4 regions of the Pseudohongiella acticola genome follow, and region 3 is predicted to be linked to each of the others. Evidence: predicted binding sites of a transcription regulator. Region 3 holds the regulator's gene; each other region holds the start of a gene.
The links. The regulator sigma-54, encoded in region 3, starts transcription at its own class of promoters, with help from an activator protein. The targets are predictions, from matches to a motif close to ANTGGCATNNANNTTGCTNT.

Region 1 (4,200 bases), on a different contig from region 3:
AGGGGTCAATTCACCCGGACTACGTGGTAGCAGGTTGGCGGAACGCACGTCGATAATACGGGTCGTCATATCGGCGCGCTCAAGCTGGCGTCCGAGCATAAGAAACGTGCGCACCTGGGTATAACTCAAGGAGCCTTCGATCAGGCCGTTGACAGTTTGGCAGCTACGAATGACACGGCGCAGAAATGCATCGCGCTTGCGCGGCGTGACGCCGGAGTCGACCATTTCACGAACGCCCAGATAAAGCTGATTGATCTCTTCCCAGATTTCGCGTGGAATGACGTCGCGTGTTGTGCGCAGGTTTTCCCGGGCAGCGGACAGGGAGCTGATAATGGAGCCGGAATAACGCCGGTCACTGCAGATGAAAGACAGCACGCTGGCTTCGTCGCGATGTGGGTAGAGTTCGTCAAACAGTTCACCGTGACCGGTAATGGCGATGATCTCTGCCCAGCCGAGCTGTGTAGCGCGGGGCAGGTCGAGCATCAGGTTGCTGTTTACGCTCAGCAGTCGTGCGGTATCTTCAGCACGCTCGATATAGCGGGCCAGCCAGTATATGTTTTCTGCAACTCGTGAAAGCATCTCAGTTTCCCGCCACGTCGACAATCCAGGTGTCTTTGCTGCCACCGCCCTGGGACGAATTCACTACCAGTGAGCCTTTCGTCAGTGCCACGCGGGTCAGGCCGCCGGTGGTGACGAAAGTTGACTCCCCTGAAAGAATAAAGGGTCGAAGATCGACGTGGCGAGACTCCATGCCATGGTCTATCAATGTCGGCGAAGTGGACAACGCCAGTGTTGGTTGCGCCATGTAGTTTCGCGGGTCAGCCTTGATCAGTTCAGCGAATTTTTTACGTTCTTTTTTGCTGACATGTGGGCCGATCATCATGCCGTAGCCACCCGACTCATTGGCCGGTTTTACTACCAGTTTATCAAGGTTATCGAGCACATAGTTGCGATCGTCCTCAAACATGCAAAGATAGCTGGGAACATTGGGCAGCAGCGCCTCCTGGTCCAGATAGTATTTGATGATCTTGGGGACGAACGCGTACACCACTTTGTCGTCGGCTACACCAGCACCCGGTGCATTGGCCAGTGCCACGTTGCCCTTGCGCCATGCGCGCATCAGGCCGCGGCAACCCAGAGTCGATTCCGGATTAAACACCTCCGGGTCCAGAAACATGTCGTCAACGCGGCGGTAAATGACATCCACCCGGGCCAGACCGTCCACCATGCGCATGTACACGCAGTCATCGTCGCCCACCACCAGGTCCGAGCCTTCGACCAGTTGCACGCCCATCTGTTGGGCGAGATAGGCGTGTTCGTAATAGGCGGAATTGTAGATGCCGGGTGTCAGAATCACGATGGACGGGTCATCGCCGGGTCGTGGCGACATCGATGCGAGCATCTCGTAGAGTTGGGAAGTGTAGTCGTCTACCGGCTGAATCTGGCCGGAAGCAAACAGCTCGGGCAATACCCGTTTGGTGACGTTGCGATTTTCCAGCATGTACGACACGCCGGACGGTACCCGTAAATTGTCTTCCAGCACGTAGAGCGTGCCATCGTTGTCGCGGACCAGGTCAGAGCCACAAATATGCGCCCAGATATTATGCGGGGTTTTGATGCCGACACACTGAGGCCGGAAGTTTACCGAGTGTTGCAGTAGCTCTTTGGGGAAAATGCCGTCCTTGATGATTTTCTGATCGTGATAAAGATCATCAATGAACATGTTAAGCGCCTGCACCCGTTGCTTCAGGCCGGCCTCGGTTTTCTGCCACTCTTTAAGAGGAATGATACGGGGCACAATATCAAACGGCCAGGCGCGGTCAATCATTGTGCCTTCGGTGTAAACGGTAAAGGTAATGCCCATTAGCTGGATGGCGACTTCGGCGGCAGTTTTGTGTTCCTGCAACTCACGGGAATCGAGGTTTGCCAGATACTGGCACAAGAGCTCGGCTTCAGGGCGGGGTTTGCCGTCGGCCGCAATCAGTTCATCGTAGAAGCCGGTAGCTTTATATTCTTCCCAATTGATGTTGCTCATTCACCCTCATTGTTGCTCAGTGTCTTGATCAGTGTGAACCCGTTGAAGCAATCTGTATACCAGGTTTAACCGCAACTGCGGTGGAGAGTCGGCCATGAGTTCTATCTTTTCACGGCTTGCGCAGGCTGACAACAGTTTGGTCATAAAATTATCATACCTTGCTTTTGGCACAGGCGTTGCTATTCTCTTGGGTATACTTCATTCGAAGATGAGCCTCTCATGACCATCCGTGTAGCATTGAAACATTCCACCCGGTACGACTTTGACCGACCCATTGAAGTCGGGCCGCACCAGATACGCCTGAAACCGGCGCCACATTGTCGCACGCCGATAGATGCCTACAGTTTGAAGATCTCCGGTGGTGAGTACTTTCTCAACTGGCAGCAGGACCCGTTTGGCAACCATATAGCGCGCCTGGTGTTCCCGGAGAAACTGTCAAGTCTGCACATTGAGGTTGAACTGGTCGCTCCCATGACCGTCGTCAACCCGTTTGATTTCTTTGTTGAAGAGTATGCAGAGCACTTCCCGTTTAACTATACGCCAGTGCTGCAAAAGGAACTGGCACCCTATCTTGAAAGCAGCCAGAAGTGGCCACTGCTGGACAAGTGGCTAAGCAGCGTAAAACGCGAGAAAACCGATATAACGGGATTCTTGGTGGGCCTGAACCAGCGCCTGGCGCAGGACATCGAATACCTGATTCGTATGGAGCCGGGGGTGCAGTCACCTCAGGAAACACTGGCGCTGGCGCGCGGGTCATGCCGCGACTCTACCTGGCTATTGGTTCACATCCTGCGTCGCCTGGGCCTGGCGTCACGTTTTGTGTCGGGCTATCTGGTGCAGCTGACAGCCGATGTTAAAGCGTTGGACGGCCCGTCAGGCACCGACAGGGACTTTACCGATCTTCATGCCTGGTGCGAAGTGTTCATCCCCGGGGCCGGCTGGATCGGCCTGGACCCGACGTCGGGGCTGTTCGCGGGCGAAGGGCATTTGCCGCTGGCGGCGACACCTGACCCTGCCGGTGCTGCGCCCATTACCGGCGCCACCGAGCCGACCGAGGTCGAGTTTGATTTCGAGATGAGTGTGACGCGAGTGCATGAAGATCCGCGTGTCACCAGGCCTTATACGCAGGCACAATGGTCTGCCATTGATGCGCTGGGACAGGACGTCGATGCACAACTGAAAGCGCTGGACGTGCGGCTGACCATGGGCGGTGAGCCCACCTTTGTGTCAATCGATGATATGGACGCACCAGAATGGACCATCGCGGCGCAGGGGCCAACCAAGCGCAAGCTGTCTGAGCAGTTGATGCGACGCCTGCGACCACACTACGCACCAAACTCGTTGCTGCAGTACCAGCAGGGCAAGTGGTATCCGGGCGAGGTACTGCCACGCTGGGCACTCGCCTGTTACTGGCGCCGTGATGGCAAACCGATGTGGCGCGATGATCAGTGGCTGGCTGACATCGATAAAGACTATGGTTATGGTGAAAAAGAGGCCAGGGGCTTTGCCAACGCCCTGGTTACCTCACTCAAAGTTCCCAGTCGTTTTCTGATCCCCTGTTATGAAGATGCGTATTACTACCTGTGGCTGGAACAACAGCAACCTGCCGACCTGGATCTGCATGCCGAAGACCTGAGTAATGATCTTAACCGCGCACGTCTGTCGCGAGTACTGGAACGAGGCCTGGACAAACCGGTGGGTCTGACCCTGCCGTTGACGCGAGAAAAAGAGCGTTGGATGACCGGGCACTGGCCCGTCAAACGTGACCACCTGTTCCTTATTCCGGGTGATTCGCCAATGGGGCTGCGGCTGCCACTGTCGTCGTTGCCAATCAGGAAACGCGAAGAGATTCAGCCTCGTTCCCCGTTTGCCGAGTTGCCCGACCTGGAGGATCTGCATGCCCAGGCCGGGGAAGTGGCCCGTATGTATAATCATGTGCCGACAGAAGCAGCTGGTACGCCGGGGCACCATCATCACAGTGTTGGCCAGAACTGGCAGGAACAGCTGGTCGACAGCGCAGATGAAGGGGTTATTGGTACTGCGCTGTGTATTGAGGCGCGGGAAGGTAAATTGTTTATATTCCTGCCGCCATTGCCGTTGCTGGAGGATTACCTGAGCTTGCTGGCGGTGGTGGAACATACCGCTGCTGCTTTGCGAATGCCGGT
Region 2 (4,200 bases), on a different contig from region 3:
TAACTGCTCTCGCAACAGCGCTAACTCGCGACGGAGGTGCTTGATCTGAAAAAAGGATGCCCAGCCAAGAACTGCGCCGACCAGCAGGGCCATTAACAGCAAAACACCCAATACCCCCATACGATGCACTCTCTGAACTGTCAGATCCGATTGACGTCAGCTTTGATACCATCAAAGGTCGCAGTGTTCAACTTTAAGGCGGAAAATCCATCGCAATCATTCCAGCACAGATACCTCAAACACGGCCTCATAACCATCAGCTTCGCCGCTGACCAGGCGCAAGGTACCCAGCAGCATCTGAGTATTCTCCTCACGTGTCCACGCGCCCAGCGCAACCCGATCTCCAATGGTTTCCCCATCCAGAATCCAGTCCTGTTCTGTCAGCTGCCCGGCAAAAAACTCGTATGCCTCCGACAGCGGCCAGGCAACTGAGAATCCGATTCTGGACTCAGCCTGCTGAGGAGATCCGGATAAAAAAAGTGGCATACTTGGAGATTGCGTGGTGGCTTCGTCCGGCAAAACCAGGCGAGGCATGCTGTTTTGCAGAGATCCACCGCCCCTTGATGCATTTAAGAATGCTGGTGACCCACGGTTGCTTGCCTGCGCGGCTAACCCGGCGCAAGAGAAATTGCCCCGGCTGGTGCCGGGCAATGACGTCAAATTGATGAATGTTCGATCAGCTTCTGTGTGCTGCCGCAGATAAAGCAGTCCCTGAGTGTCGTGGCAGAGCTGCGAGGGTATACCCAGGTTCTGAGGGGTAGCCGACACGAATCCGGTCCGTGGTGTTGTCGCTCCCATCGGACTTAGCAACAGAAAATCGTTCTGCTGCAGTGAGTCAATCAATTCTGCGAGCTGTTGCTGGCCGTCTCCCTCGCTGCCCAGAATCACCTGTCGATTGCGACCCTGATCAACACTGCCCAGCACAGTGGCGCCATCGGGCAACATAAATTCCGGAAACCCGTCAGGAATGTCGGAATAGATGCGTATCTCCATCGCTGTGCCTGCGCCGCTTAACAGTGCTCTGGCAAGATCAATGGGAATGTTGTCAGTAAATTCGGTATCTGCAGAAACGGCTGATATCGCCAGGGCTGCGGTCATAAAGGTCGCCAGCTTGAAGAACAGCTTCGCTGACGTCAGCGGGGCAAGGCTCCTGAGCATATCCATCTCTCCTGGATTCTTTCCTGATATTCGTCCTGGTATCTCGCCGTGGATACTCAAAACTGGCGATGCATACAGGTTAATTACGCCGATATCAGTCAAAAATCAAGTATCGGGTTCAGCAAGAGGTGGAAGCAAAGGGTGAACGCAGAAAGTGGCGGGCACAAAAAAGGCTCCCGAAGGAGCCTTTCTGTATCACTGCAGATGTGGGTCTGCAGGTACCAGCAGCTGCCCGGTCTTACCAGGATTTGCCGATGGTGAAGACAATGGCTTCGCCTGTGCTTGGGCTGCCATTAGAGCCTACTTCGTCAGACAGCTCTTCGCTGTTGATGATGCCCGCGATGCCCATATCGAAGTCGGCAAAGCTGAAACCATAACCTACTTCCAGGTACTCGCCGTCAAACTCGTCACCCCAGAAACCGACTGTGCCATACAGACCTGATTCACCCGTGATGGTCAGGTCCAGGAAGTCGTAATCCTGCGATGCACCGAAACCGTCCCACTCACCAACGGAGTAGCCCAGGCTGAACATGCCATAACCCAGACCAAAGTTGACTTCCTGGTAAGTGTCATCAAACTCGCCGGTGTAGAAGTAGCCGGTGTAACCGATGCTGGCAGTCAGGCCAGAGTCAGTTTCAATGCCGTAACCGAAATAACCATCTACTTCCAGGCCGTCACCCACGTCAGCTGCCCAGCTGCCCGCGTAGAAACCTTCTGATTCGAAGTCGATACCGGCGCTGGCAGAAGAGTTCTTCTGCAGAACACCACGGAAGTAGTACTCAGAGGCATAACCGATGTTGTAAGACACGTCTGCTGATGCGCTTGTGGAAGCAACTACGGCACCTGATACCAGTGTCAGGCCTGCTACGAGTTGGGTCAATCGTTTCATATGTTTTCTCCAGGATAGATCTATGCTTAGTAGTAAGCTGTTTTGCGTTATTTTTTCATTTTCGAAAGTAACGACTTTCTTGCTGGAGTGTTTTGCAAAGAGCGGGCCAATGTTGTGAAAGCCCGTGATATACGCGCTTTGACGGACATTCTGCGTGCTTTGGCCACTAGGGGTGCACTGTAATGGTGCGCACTTTTATGGCGCGCACAAACACGGGGCGAGGCAGGCTGTATGCCCTGTAGACAGGCCTATCAGGAGAGTTGAGAATAAAACGGGGAGGGTTTGGGCAGGTTTCCGGAAGTGGATCCCGGCGTGTGGCGGGGCTTTTTAGCGTTGCAGGAGCCAGGCACCGAATAAATCGGGCCTGGCACACTGTAGCCTGAGTATGGGTTGGCAGGCGTCAGGAGCGCGCCTGTACCTCGTCAATCCACTGGTTCACCCGACGTTCCAGCAAATGCAGCGGCATGGCGCCACCCAGCAGGATGGTGTCGTGGAACTCGCGGATATCAAAATCGTCGCCCAGTGCTTCACGCGCAGTTTCGCGCAGCTCCAGGATCTTGATCATGCCGATCTTGTACGAGGTAGCCTGCGCCGGCATCACGATGTAGCGCTGCACTTCGGTGGTGATGGCCGCCAACGGCACAGAAGAGTTTGCCGCGAAATAATCGATAGCTTCCTGCTCGGTCCAGCCTTTGGAATGCAGGCCGGTATCAACCACCAGACGGATGGCACGCCACATCTCCGAGGTCAGACGACCAAACTGCGAGTAGGGATCTTCATAGGTGTCCGGCATCTCGCTGGCCAGACGCTCGGAATACAGACCCCAGCCTTCTGAGTAGGCGGTAAAGCCGGCCTGAGTGCGGAAGCGTGGCATGTCTTCCAGTTCCTGCGCGATGGAAATCTGCATGTGGTGGCCAGGCAGACCTTCGTGATAGGCAATCACTTCCATCTCCGATTTGGGCATGGCATTCATGTCAGACAAATGCGCGTAGTACACGCCAGGACGTGAGCCATCGGGCGTGCCGGGGTAATAATGCTGTGGGGCGCCATCCTGTTCACGGAAGGCTTCCACGCGACGTACCACCAGGTCAGCCTGCGGCAGGGTGGCAAAGTAGTTGGGCAGCTGCGCTTTGATGTTCTCGATGGCTGCCGTGGCATCATCGATATAGGCCTGACGACCTTCATCATTGTTGGGGTAATAGAAGCGTTCGTCATCGCGGGTTTCGCGCAGCATGACAAAAAACTCCTGCAAGGTGCCGTCAAAGCCGGTGCTGTCCTTGACCGCTTCCATCTCGCCGCGCAACCGTGCCACGTCGGCAAGGCCGATTTCATGGATCTCGTCAGCGGTCAGGTCAGTGGTGGTCTGGTTGGCTAGGCGGAACTCGTAATAAGCCTCGCCATTGGGCTGAGACACCAGGCCGGTTGATACGTCCGGTACCTTGTCCATTTCCGACTCGGCCCAGGCAACGACGCGCTCAAACGCTGGACCAAAATCCTGGGTCAGTGCTGTCTCGGTGCGCTCGAGCAGGGCATCCGCATCCGGTTGCTCCAGCTGGCCGGCATCTACCAGGGTCGCCAGATTGGTCTTGGCCGCCGCCCAGATGGCGGAGTCGTCGCCGTCAGTAAACGGTGCACCGGTAATCACATTCTGGGATTGGTCGATGACCTTTTCCAGGGCAAAGCCGGGCGTGATCACGCCGCGTTCGGCGGATTCTTCAGCGCGCTCAATCAGCTGATCCAGTGCCCGTCCTGATTCCGACAGACGGGAAACAAACGCTTCGTAATCCGACACATCTGCCACGTTGTGGAAGCTGATCAGGAACGTGGGCAGAAAGCCCTGCGCGCCATTCATCTGTTCAAATACCAGACCGTTGTACTGAAACTCTGCGGCACGGGCGGCCTGTTCGTACTGATAGGTCCAGATATCCCATGATGTCTGCGCTTCCTGTGTCAGGGCATCGTAGTCAAATTCGCGCTGCATTTCCTCGACGCTTTGACGCATCCATTCCACTTGGGCGTTCTCGGCTTCAACGGACATGTCGTCAATTTCGCCGTAGCGATCCTTGATGCCCTGGAAAGTCATGCCAATGGGGCTAAAATTCAGCTGCTCTTCGTATTTCTCGTCAAACCAGGCGTTAAGGCGCTCGGTTTCG
Region 3 (4,200 bases):
CAGTTCGGTCGAGCGCTTTTTGCGTTGCGTTTTGCTCTCTTCGCCTTCGTCAGCAATATCGCCAGGGCCATCATCAGGCCCGGGCTGCTCAATCCGGGCGCGCCGGTTCAACCGGGGTTCTTTCATGTCACTCGCCTTCTTCAAAACGGTTGTTCACCAGGTCCTGGATGGCCTGGAGTGCATCGGCTTCATCGTTGCCATCAACGATAATAGTGAGCACCGTGCCCTTGCTGGCCGCCAGCATCATCAGGGACAGAATGCTTTTGCCATCAACCAGTTTCTCGTTACCGATGCGAACGCTGCTATTGAACTGCGAGGCGGTTCCGACCAGTCGGGCAGCGGCACGGGCATGCAGGCCTGCCTTGTTGCAGATAGTGATGGTGGCTTCAATCATGACTGTTGTGCAGCCTCCTTGCGTGAGAGTTCCCGGTGCACAACCTGCAGGTTACTGATACGGCCGGTAAATGCCTGCTTCAGACGTTCACACAGGTACACGGATCTGTGTTGGCCGCCGGTGCACCCGATGGCCACAGTCAGGTAGCTGCGATTGCTGCGCTCTATGCGTGGCAACCACTTTTCCAGAAACTGAAAAATATCAGTCTGCATGGCGTTGACGTCGTCCTGGCTCGACAAATACTGGCTGACCGGCTCATCCAGTCCGCACAACGGTCGAAGTGCCGGGTCCCAGTAGGGGTTAGGCAGGCTGCGGGCATCAAAAACAAAATCGGCATCAATGGGAACGCCATTTTTAAAGCCGAATGATTCGAACATCAGTGCCAGCGACGAATCTTTCTTCTCAACCACGCGCGCTCGTACGGTGGCACGTAATTCATGAACCGACATCGTGCTGGTGTCGATGGAAAGACCTGCCAGTGCCGCAATTGGCTCCAGCATTTCACGCTCTTTGTTGATGGCTTCACGCAGGCCGATGCTTTCGGTGGTCAAGGGATGTTTGCGTCTGCTTTCACTGAAGCGTTTGATCAAGGTGGGGCTGTTGGCATCCAGAAAAATAATTTCGGTGTCAATTCTGGATGCCTGCAGATCAACAATAATCTGAGGCACTTTCTTCAGGTCATCAGGAATATTGCGGGCGTCGATGCTGACTGCAACGCGAGGCAGGGCCACAGTTTCGCTGGAGATTCGCGTGATAAAGGCCGGCAACAAACTGGCGGGCAGATTGTCGATACAGTAGTAGCCATGATCTTCCAGCATGTTTAATGCGGTGCTTTTGCCGGAACCGGAGCGGCCGCTTACGATCAGGAGTCTCACAATTGCTCGCCTGCCTTAATTAGGTCTGGATTTGATTTTGCTGTCAGCGGATTGCGACGACCGGGCCCTGACGGTGCTCAGCTTTGAGATTGCTCGCTGAAGCGTATCGCCGTCTGGTAAAGCTCATCGCTACTACTGGCATCGCGCAGTGCCTGACAAAACGTTTCCTGGTGGAACAGTCGCGCCAGGCCACTCAGCACACGCAGGTGTTCGTCGGTTTCTTCAGCTGGCACGATCAGCACGAACAGCAGATCCACCTGTTGCGAATCAATGGCATCAAAATCAATGCCTTCGTCCAGTTGTACCAGTGTGCCGATAATCTGCGTGCACTCCTGAACCCGGCAATGAGGTATGGCAATGCCATTGCCGATGCCCGTGCTGCCCAGTTGCTCGCGCGCCAACAAGGCATTATAGATGGCGTCTGCTGACAGGCTGCTGCTGCTTTCTGCGATATGTTCACTGATGGATGTCAGAAAACGTTTTTTACTGACACCCGGCATATTACAGACGGTGCGTTCAGGGCTAAGAATTGTGCTCAGTTGCATCAGGGCTTCCTAATCTTCCGATGGCTGCCATTCTAGAACCTTGGCCTGCCGCTGGCAATGCGCTAGACCAGTCGTTTTCGCTCATTGGACGGCGGTATAGACAACGATTCCCGGTACTTGGCGATGGTTCGTCGGGCGACGTTGATACCCTGTTCTTCAAGCAACTGCGTGATTTTGCTGTCGCTCAATGGTTTACGTGGGTTTTCCGCCACCACCAGCTTTTTGATCAGGGCACGAATGGCCGTGGACGAACACTCCCCGCCACCGGCCGTGCTGACATGGCTGGAGAAAAAATATTTAAGTTCGAAGATACCACGCGGTGTGTGCATGTACTTCTGTGTGGTCACCCGGGAAATGGTTGATTCGTGCATTTCCACGGCTTCTGCGATGTCATGCAGGACCAGGGGTTTCATGGCCTCTTCGCCTTTCTCCAGGAAACCCTGTTGGTGCTCGACTATGCGGCTGGCAACCTTGAGCAGGGTTTCGTTGCGGCTCTGCAGGCTTTTCAGAAACCAGCGTGCTTCCTGCAGGTTGTCGCGCAGGTAGTTATTGTCTGTGCTGTTCTCCGAGCGTTTTACCAGAGAGGCATAGTCCGCATTGATGCGCAGTTTGGGAGCCGTTTCGGGGTTCAGCTCAACGCGCCAGCGGCCACTGCGCGGGTCCTTGGTGACAAACACATCCGGCACAATGTAGGTAGCGGAGGAGGGCGCGATGTCGGCGCCGGGTCGCGGATCCAGCTTTTCGATGATGGCGATGGCATCACGGAGTTCGGGTTCCTTGAGCCGGGTCAGGCGCATAACCTGGGCATAGTCGCGGTTGCCCAGCAGAGGCAGGTGGTCCTTGACCAGCGTGCGCGCATTGCGAATGGCGTCGTTGACCATTGTCTCTGGTACCTGATTGAGCTGGATCAGCAGGCATTCGGATAAATCGCGGGCAGCCACACCCACCGGGTCAAAGTGCTGGATCCGGTGCAGTACCGCCAACACTTCGTCTTCTTCAATCTCCAGATGCTCCTGCAGCCCCTCCAGAATGGAGTCCAGACTGGCGCTGAGCTGGCCGTTGGCATCCACTGCGTCGATGATGGCCATGGCGATGAGCCGATCGGTGTCTGACATGGTGGTCAGATTCAACTGCCAGAGCAGGTGGTCCTGCAGCGATTCGGAGGCGGCATCACGGGACTCAAATTCATCATTGTCCGGGGCCGGGCTGCCGCTGGTGTAGCTGTTCTGATAGATGTCATCCCAGTTGGTGTCAACAGTCAGCTGCTCCGGGATACTGTCTTCCCAGTGCGATTCGTCGCCGCTGGCTTCGTAAGACGCATCGGAAGATGACTGTTCGGCGAAGCTGTCACCGGTGTCATCTGAGTTATTGCTGGACTTGTCCTTGCCGCTGTCCGACTGGGAGTTTGACTCGCTGCTGTCGTTGTCGAAGCTGGCGTCACTGCCATCGGCGTCCTGGGATTCGTCAACCTCCAGCATGGGGTTGGACTCCAGCGCCTGATGAATTTCCTGTTGAAGATCCAGAGTGGATAGCTGCAGAAGCCGGATTGCCTGCTGCAGCTGGGGAGTCATGGTCAGCTGTTGACCAAGCTTTAGCTGGAGCGAAATTTTCATGGCATCAGATACATCTTTGTTGCTCGGTTGTCGCGGGATCGCTGATTGATGCGCCGCTTTGGCAGCGACACGTTTAGGTTTGCTTTTTTACTAGGCTAAGCAAGCATCATGCCGATGTGTGGATTATTTTGCAATAATTTTGTCTGGGAAAATTTCGCCGATGCTGTACTTGTCTCTGTCCGGCTGCGATGCGTGAGGTCAAATCCGGAATTTCTCGCCCAGATAGACATCACGAACCTTCTGATTGGACAGTATCTGTTCGGCGCTGCCCTCGGCAATGATGCCGCCTTCACTGACAATATAGGCCTTCTCACAGATATCCAGTGTTTCCCTGACATTGTGGTCTGTCAGCAGAACACCGATACCGCGCATTTTCAAGTGTTCGATGATTGATTTTATGTCGCTAACCGATATCGGGTCGACGCCGGCAAATGGCTCATCAAGCAGGATGAAGCGCGGATCATTGGCCAGGGCACGGGCAATTTCGGTTCGTCTGCGCTCACCACCGGACAGGCTCATGCCTTTGTTGTGACGTATGTGGGTGATATGGAACTCCTGCAACAGGCTTTCCATTTTTTCCCGGCGCTGTGGCGGGCTGAGATCCTTGCGGGTCTGCAGGATCGCCATGATATTGTCTTCAACGCTGAGGTTGCGAAAAATCGATGAGTCCTGTGGCAGATAGCCAACACCCAGACGGGCCCGTGAATAGATCGGCAGGCCGGAGAGCTCGGTGTCGTTAAGCTGGATATTGCCGGCGTCGGCCTTGACGAGGC
Region 4 (4,200 bases), on a different contig from region 3:
TCGCGCCATACCGACGTACGCTGCAGACGATCGGCGGTCTGGATGTAAAACATCAGAAAGCGATCAATGGTTTGAATCAGGGTCTTGTCATCAAGGTCGCTGGCAAACAGTTCGGCATGACGTGGACGCATACCGCCATTGCCACAGACATAAAGATTCCAGCCCTGCTCTGTGGCAATAACACCCACATCCTTGCTTTGCGCTTCAGCACATTCCCGCGTACAGCCTGACACCGCCATTTTTAATTTGTGTGGCGAGCGCAGGCCGCGGTATCGCTCCTCGATATATATCGCCATGCTGACCGAGTCCTGTACGCCATACCGGCACCAGCTTGAACCCACGCAGGATTTGACGGTCCGCAGGGATTTGCCATATGCGTGACCGGATTCAAAACCTGCGTCCACCAGATCACGCCAGATTGATGGAAGCTGGTCTACACGCGCACCAAACAGGTCGATACGCTGGCCGCCGGTAATCTTGGTATAAAGATCGTATTTTTCGGCCACCTGGGCCAGCACAAGCAGTTTAGCCGGGGTGATCTCACCGCCGGGCACACGAGGAACGACTGAATAGCTGCCGTCTTTCTGCAAATTGGCAAGAAAGTTGTCATTGGTATCCTGCAGTCCGACATGACGCGGATCCAGTACATAATCATTCCAGCATGACGCCAGAATGGAGCCGATCGCCGGTTTACATATGTCGCAACCCTGACCACGGCCGTGCTGTGCCAGCAACTCATCAAACGAGCGGATGCCGTTTACCCGAACCAGGTGATACAGCCCCTGGCGGGTGTAGGCAAAGTGTTCACACAGGTCATTATTGATTTCTATACCCTGGCTCTTGAGTTCTGCATCCAGCACCTGCTTAACCAACGTCGTGCAACCACCGCAGGTTGACGACGCCCGGGTTTCCTTCTTCAGCGCACCAATAGTGGTACAGCCGGCACTTATGGCGCTGCAAATGTCACCCTTACTGACATTGTTACAGGAACATATCTGCGCCGTTGCCGGCAATGCATCAACGCCCAGCATCGGTTTTTCACCTGCTGACGGGGCAATAAGGCTGATCGGGGAATCAGGTAGATCGAGTGCATTCAGGCTGTACTGCAGCAGTGCGTCATAGTCACTGGTGTCACCCACAAGGACTGCGCCCAGCAGGCGTTTGCCGTCTTCGCTTATTACCAGCTTTTTGTATACACCTGCGCTGGCATCTTCTATCGAACACACGCGGTATTCAGGTGCCCCACCCTGTGCCAGACCAATTGAGCCCACTTCAACCCCCAGCAGTTTCAGTTTGGTGCTCATATCGGCGCCGCTGAACATGGCGCTGTCATCGCCGCACAGCAGTGATGCGAGTTTGCGTGCCATATCGTAGCCCGGTGCCACCAGACCAAATATTCGTTGCTGCCACAGCGCCACTTCGCCTATTGCAAAAATATCGGGATCTGATGTACGGCACTGGTCATCGATGACAACACCACCGCGTTCGCCGATACTCAGACCGCAATCACGTGCCAGCTGATCACGTGGCCGGATGCCGGCTGAGAACAGCACCAGATCAGTCTCTAGCGCGTCCTCAGCAAAAACCAGACGGTGTCGGTGCTGTTCACCATCTTCAATACGCTGTGTCGCCTTTCCGGTATGCACCGAAACCCCAAGTGCAGTGATCTTGCTGCGTAACATCTCGCCACCGCTGGCATCAAGCTGGACCGCCATCAGGCGTGGCGCAAATTCGACGACATGGGTTTCCAGACCCAGATCCTTTAAGGCTTTGGCGGCCTCCAGACCCAGCAGCCCACCGCCAATCACGACACCACGACGGCTGGTAGCGGCCGACGCATTGATCGCCTCCAGATCGTCTATTGTGCGGTAGACATGACAGGCATCGCGATCGCTGCCGGCAATCGGTGGCACAAAAGGATAGGAGCCGGTCGCCAGTACCAGCACATCATAGGGATAGTCGTTGCCTTTGCTGCCAGTGACCTGACGGGCGTCACGATCAATGCAGACGACGGCCTCATCGCACAGAAACCTGATCCCATGCTCTTCAAAGAAGGGAAGGGTTCCCAATGCCAGGTCTTCTGCGGTGGCACCACTGAACCAGGCGCTTAGCTGCACGCGGTCGTAAGCCGGACGACTCTCTTCGCAGAATACCGTCACCTCAAACTCATGTTGCAGCGCGACCAGCTCTTCAAGGAATCGCTGACCTACCATGCCATTGCCAATCACCAACAACTGACGCTTCTTCATGCACCTTCTCCTTCATTCTCCGAGGCAAAAAAAAAGCGCCCATCACACGACTATTGTCGTGTCATGAGCGCCATTGCCCTGAAATCTTTATGTCACTGCAAATGATCTCGAAATCGCCTTTGATTCCAGTCAGGCAGGTGACCTGTGTCATAGGTTGAGCAAAAGCTATGCCAGCCGCCCAAAATTATTTTAATTATTACTTAGGAACCCGTGTTCTCTGGCCTACAGCGCAATCAAGCATAGTCTGGCGGCTGCCTGTCGATGATGACCTCGGTCCATTGTTGTGCATCGTTTTTGCGCGCCCTGCACTGAAATAAGGCAAACCCCGGTGCCTGACCGCCCCTTGGCATTGGCGGCGCATTACTGACTCATCCCCCCATTTTCCCTGGCTTATAAAGACGCTCCTGACCGTATTCCACCAGCAGGCAGGCTTTGGCACAGTAAATGCATTATCGGGGTAGACCGACTGTGACAGCGCCCAAAGATGGGTTACCTGTCACGTTTTAAGGGCAATGGCGTCCGCACGTGATCTGCAGAGTTTTCTGCTATCGCGGGTGGGCGCTTTTTTTTTGGTTGACTATTGGATTGTTTAGCGAACTTTTGTTGAGCTTTCTCTTTGGTTTTCTAACAGATCTATTTTGAACACAGCAAGGGAGTTTCATCATGCGTAGCATACAAAGGACGATTCAGCGTTCTGCCACTGCACTTTTCCTTACCAGCAACCTTTGGGCCATATCAGCCGGCGTTGCTGCCGATGTCGGTTGGCCGGAAAAAGAAGACCTGACGCTGGGGTTCATCAAACTCACCGACATGGCGCCGCTGGCAATTGCCTATGAAAAACGGTTTTTCGAAGACGAAGGTCTGTATGTAACTCTGGAGCCGCAGGCGAACTGGCGGGTACTGCTGGACGGCGTTATCGACGGCCGGCTCGACGGCGCTCACATGCTCGCCGGCCAGCCGTTGGCGGCCACCATTGGTTACGGCACCAGCGCTCACATCGTCACGCCACTGAGCCTTGACCTGAATGGCAACGCCATCACTGTCTCCAATGACGTCTGGGAGATGATGCGTCCGCACATACCACAGCAGGACGGCCGCGTGCTAAGACCCGTCAGCGCCCAGGCCCTGAAGCCTGTTATCGAGAGCTATCATGCCCAGGGCAACCCATTCAACATGGGCATGGTGTTCCCGGTATCGACGCACAATTACGAACTGCGCTACTGGCTGGCAGCAGGTGGTATTCATCCTGGCTACTACGCGCCACAACGGGGTGATACATCGGGCACGCTGGAAGCGGATGTCATGATTTCTGTGACACCGCCTCCACAAATGCCAGCCACCATGGACGCTGGCACAATCAAGGGATACAGCGTCGGCGAGCCATGGAATCAACAGGCGATCTATCGCGACATCGGTGTGCCTGTCATCACTGACTATGAAATCTGGCAGAATAACCCGGAGAAAGTACTGGGCATGACCCAGGCCTTCATCGAGGAAAACCCCAATACGTCGATTCGGTTGGTCAAGGCGTTGTTACGGGCCGGCAAATGGCTGGACGAAAACAACAATGCCAACCGCGAAGAGGCAGCAAGAATTCTGTCACGTAGTCACTATGTAGGGGCAGATTACGACGTTATCGCCAATTCCATGACCGGTACCTTCGAATATGAAAAAGGTGAAGTGCTGCCAGTCCCCGACTTCAACGTGTTCTTCCGCAATCATGCCACGTTTCCCTACTATTCCGATGCCGTCTGGTTTCTGACACAGATGCGTCGCTGGGGTCAGATTGCCGAACCCAAAAACGACGACTGGTATCACCAGACAGCCGCCAGCGTCTACCGGCCTGATATTTATCAGCTGGCGGCCGAAGAGCTGATTGCCGAAGGTAAAATGACGGCAGCGGACTTCCCGGACTTCGCCAGTGAAGATGGTTATCGTCCCGTACAGACCG

Region 1: the regulator sigma-54 is predicted to act here: its motif matches at 2,080-2,099, upstream of PHACT_RS03895 (circularly permuted type 2 ATP-grasp protein).
Region 2: the regulator sigma-54 is predicted to act here: its motif matches at 2,267-2,286, upstream of PHACT_RS08960 (TorF family putative porin).
Region 4: the regulator sigma-54 is predicted to act here: its motif matches at 2,405-2,424, upstream of nirB (nitrite reductase large subunit NirB).

The regions. Positions count from the first base shown of each region.
Region 1 is NZ_MASR01000001.1:936,402-940,601, reverse strand. Features, by position in the region: gene PHACT_RS03900 (alpha-E domain-containing protein) at 1-579, opposite strand, end outside; gene PHACT_RS03895 (circularly permuted type 2 ATP-grasp protein) at 581-2,035, opposite strand; gene PHACT_RS03890 (transglutaminase family protein) at 2,255-4,200, shown strand, end outside.
Region 2 is NZ_MASR01000001.1:2,100,321-2,104,520, reverse strand. Features, by position in the region: gene PHACT_RS08965 (hypothetical protein) at 217-1,158, opposite strand; gene PHACT_RS08960 (TorF family putative porin) at 1,397-2,047, opposite strand; gene PHACT_RS08955 (DUF885 domain-containing protein) at 2,448-4,200, opposite strand, start outside.
Region 3 is NZ_MASR01000003.1:202,784-206,983, reverse strand. Features, by position in the region: gene yjgA (ribosome biogenesis factor YjgA) at 1-126, opposite strand, end outside; gene PHACT_RS15160 (HPr family phosphocarrier protein) at 128-394, opposite strand; gene rapZ (RNase adapter RapZ) at 391-1,269, opposite strand; gene ptsN (PTS IIA-like nitrogen regulatory protein PtsN) at 1,347-1,814, opposite strand; gene PHACT_RS15145 (RNA polymerase factor sigma-54) at 1,877-3,427, opposite strand; gene lptB (LPS export ABC transporter ATP-binding protein) at 3,626-4,200, opposite strand, start outside.
Region 4 is NZ_MASR01000001.1:740,785-744,984, forward strand. Features, by position in the region: gene nirB (nitrite reductase large subunit NirB) at 1-2,249, opposite strand, end outside; gene PHACT_RS03270 (CmpA/NrtA family ABC transporter substrate-binding protein) at 2,913-4,200, shown strand, end outside.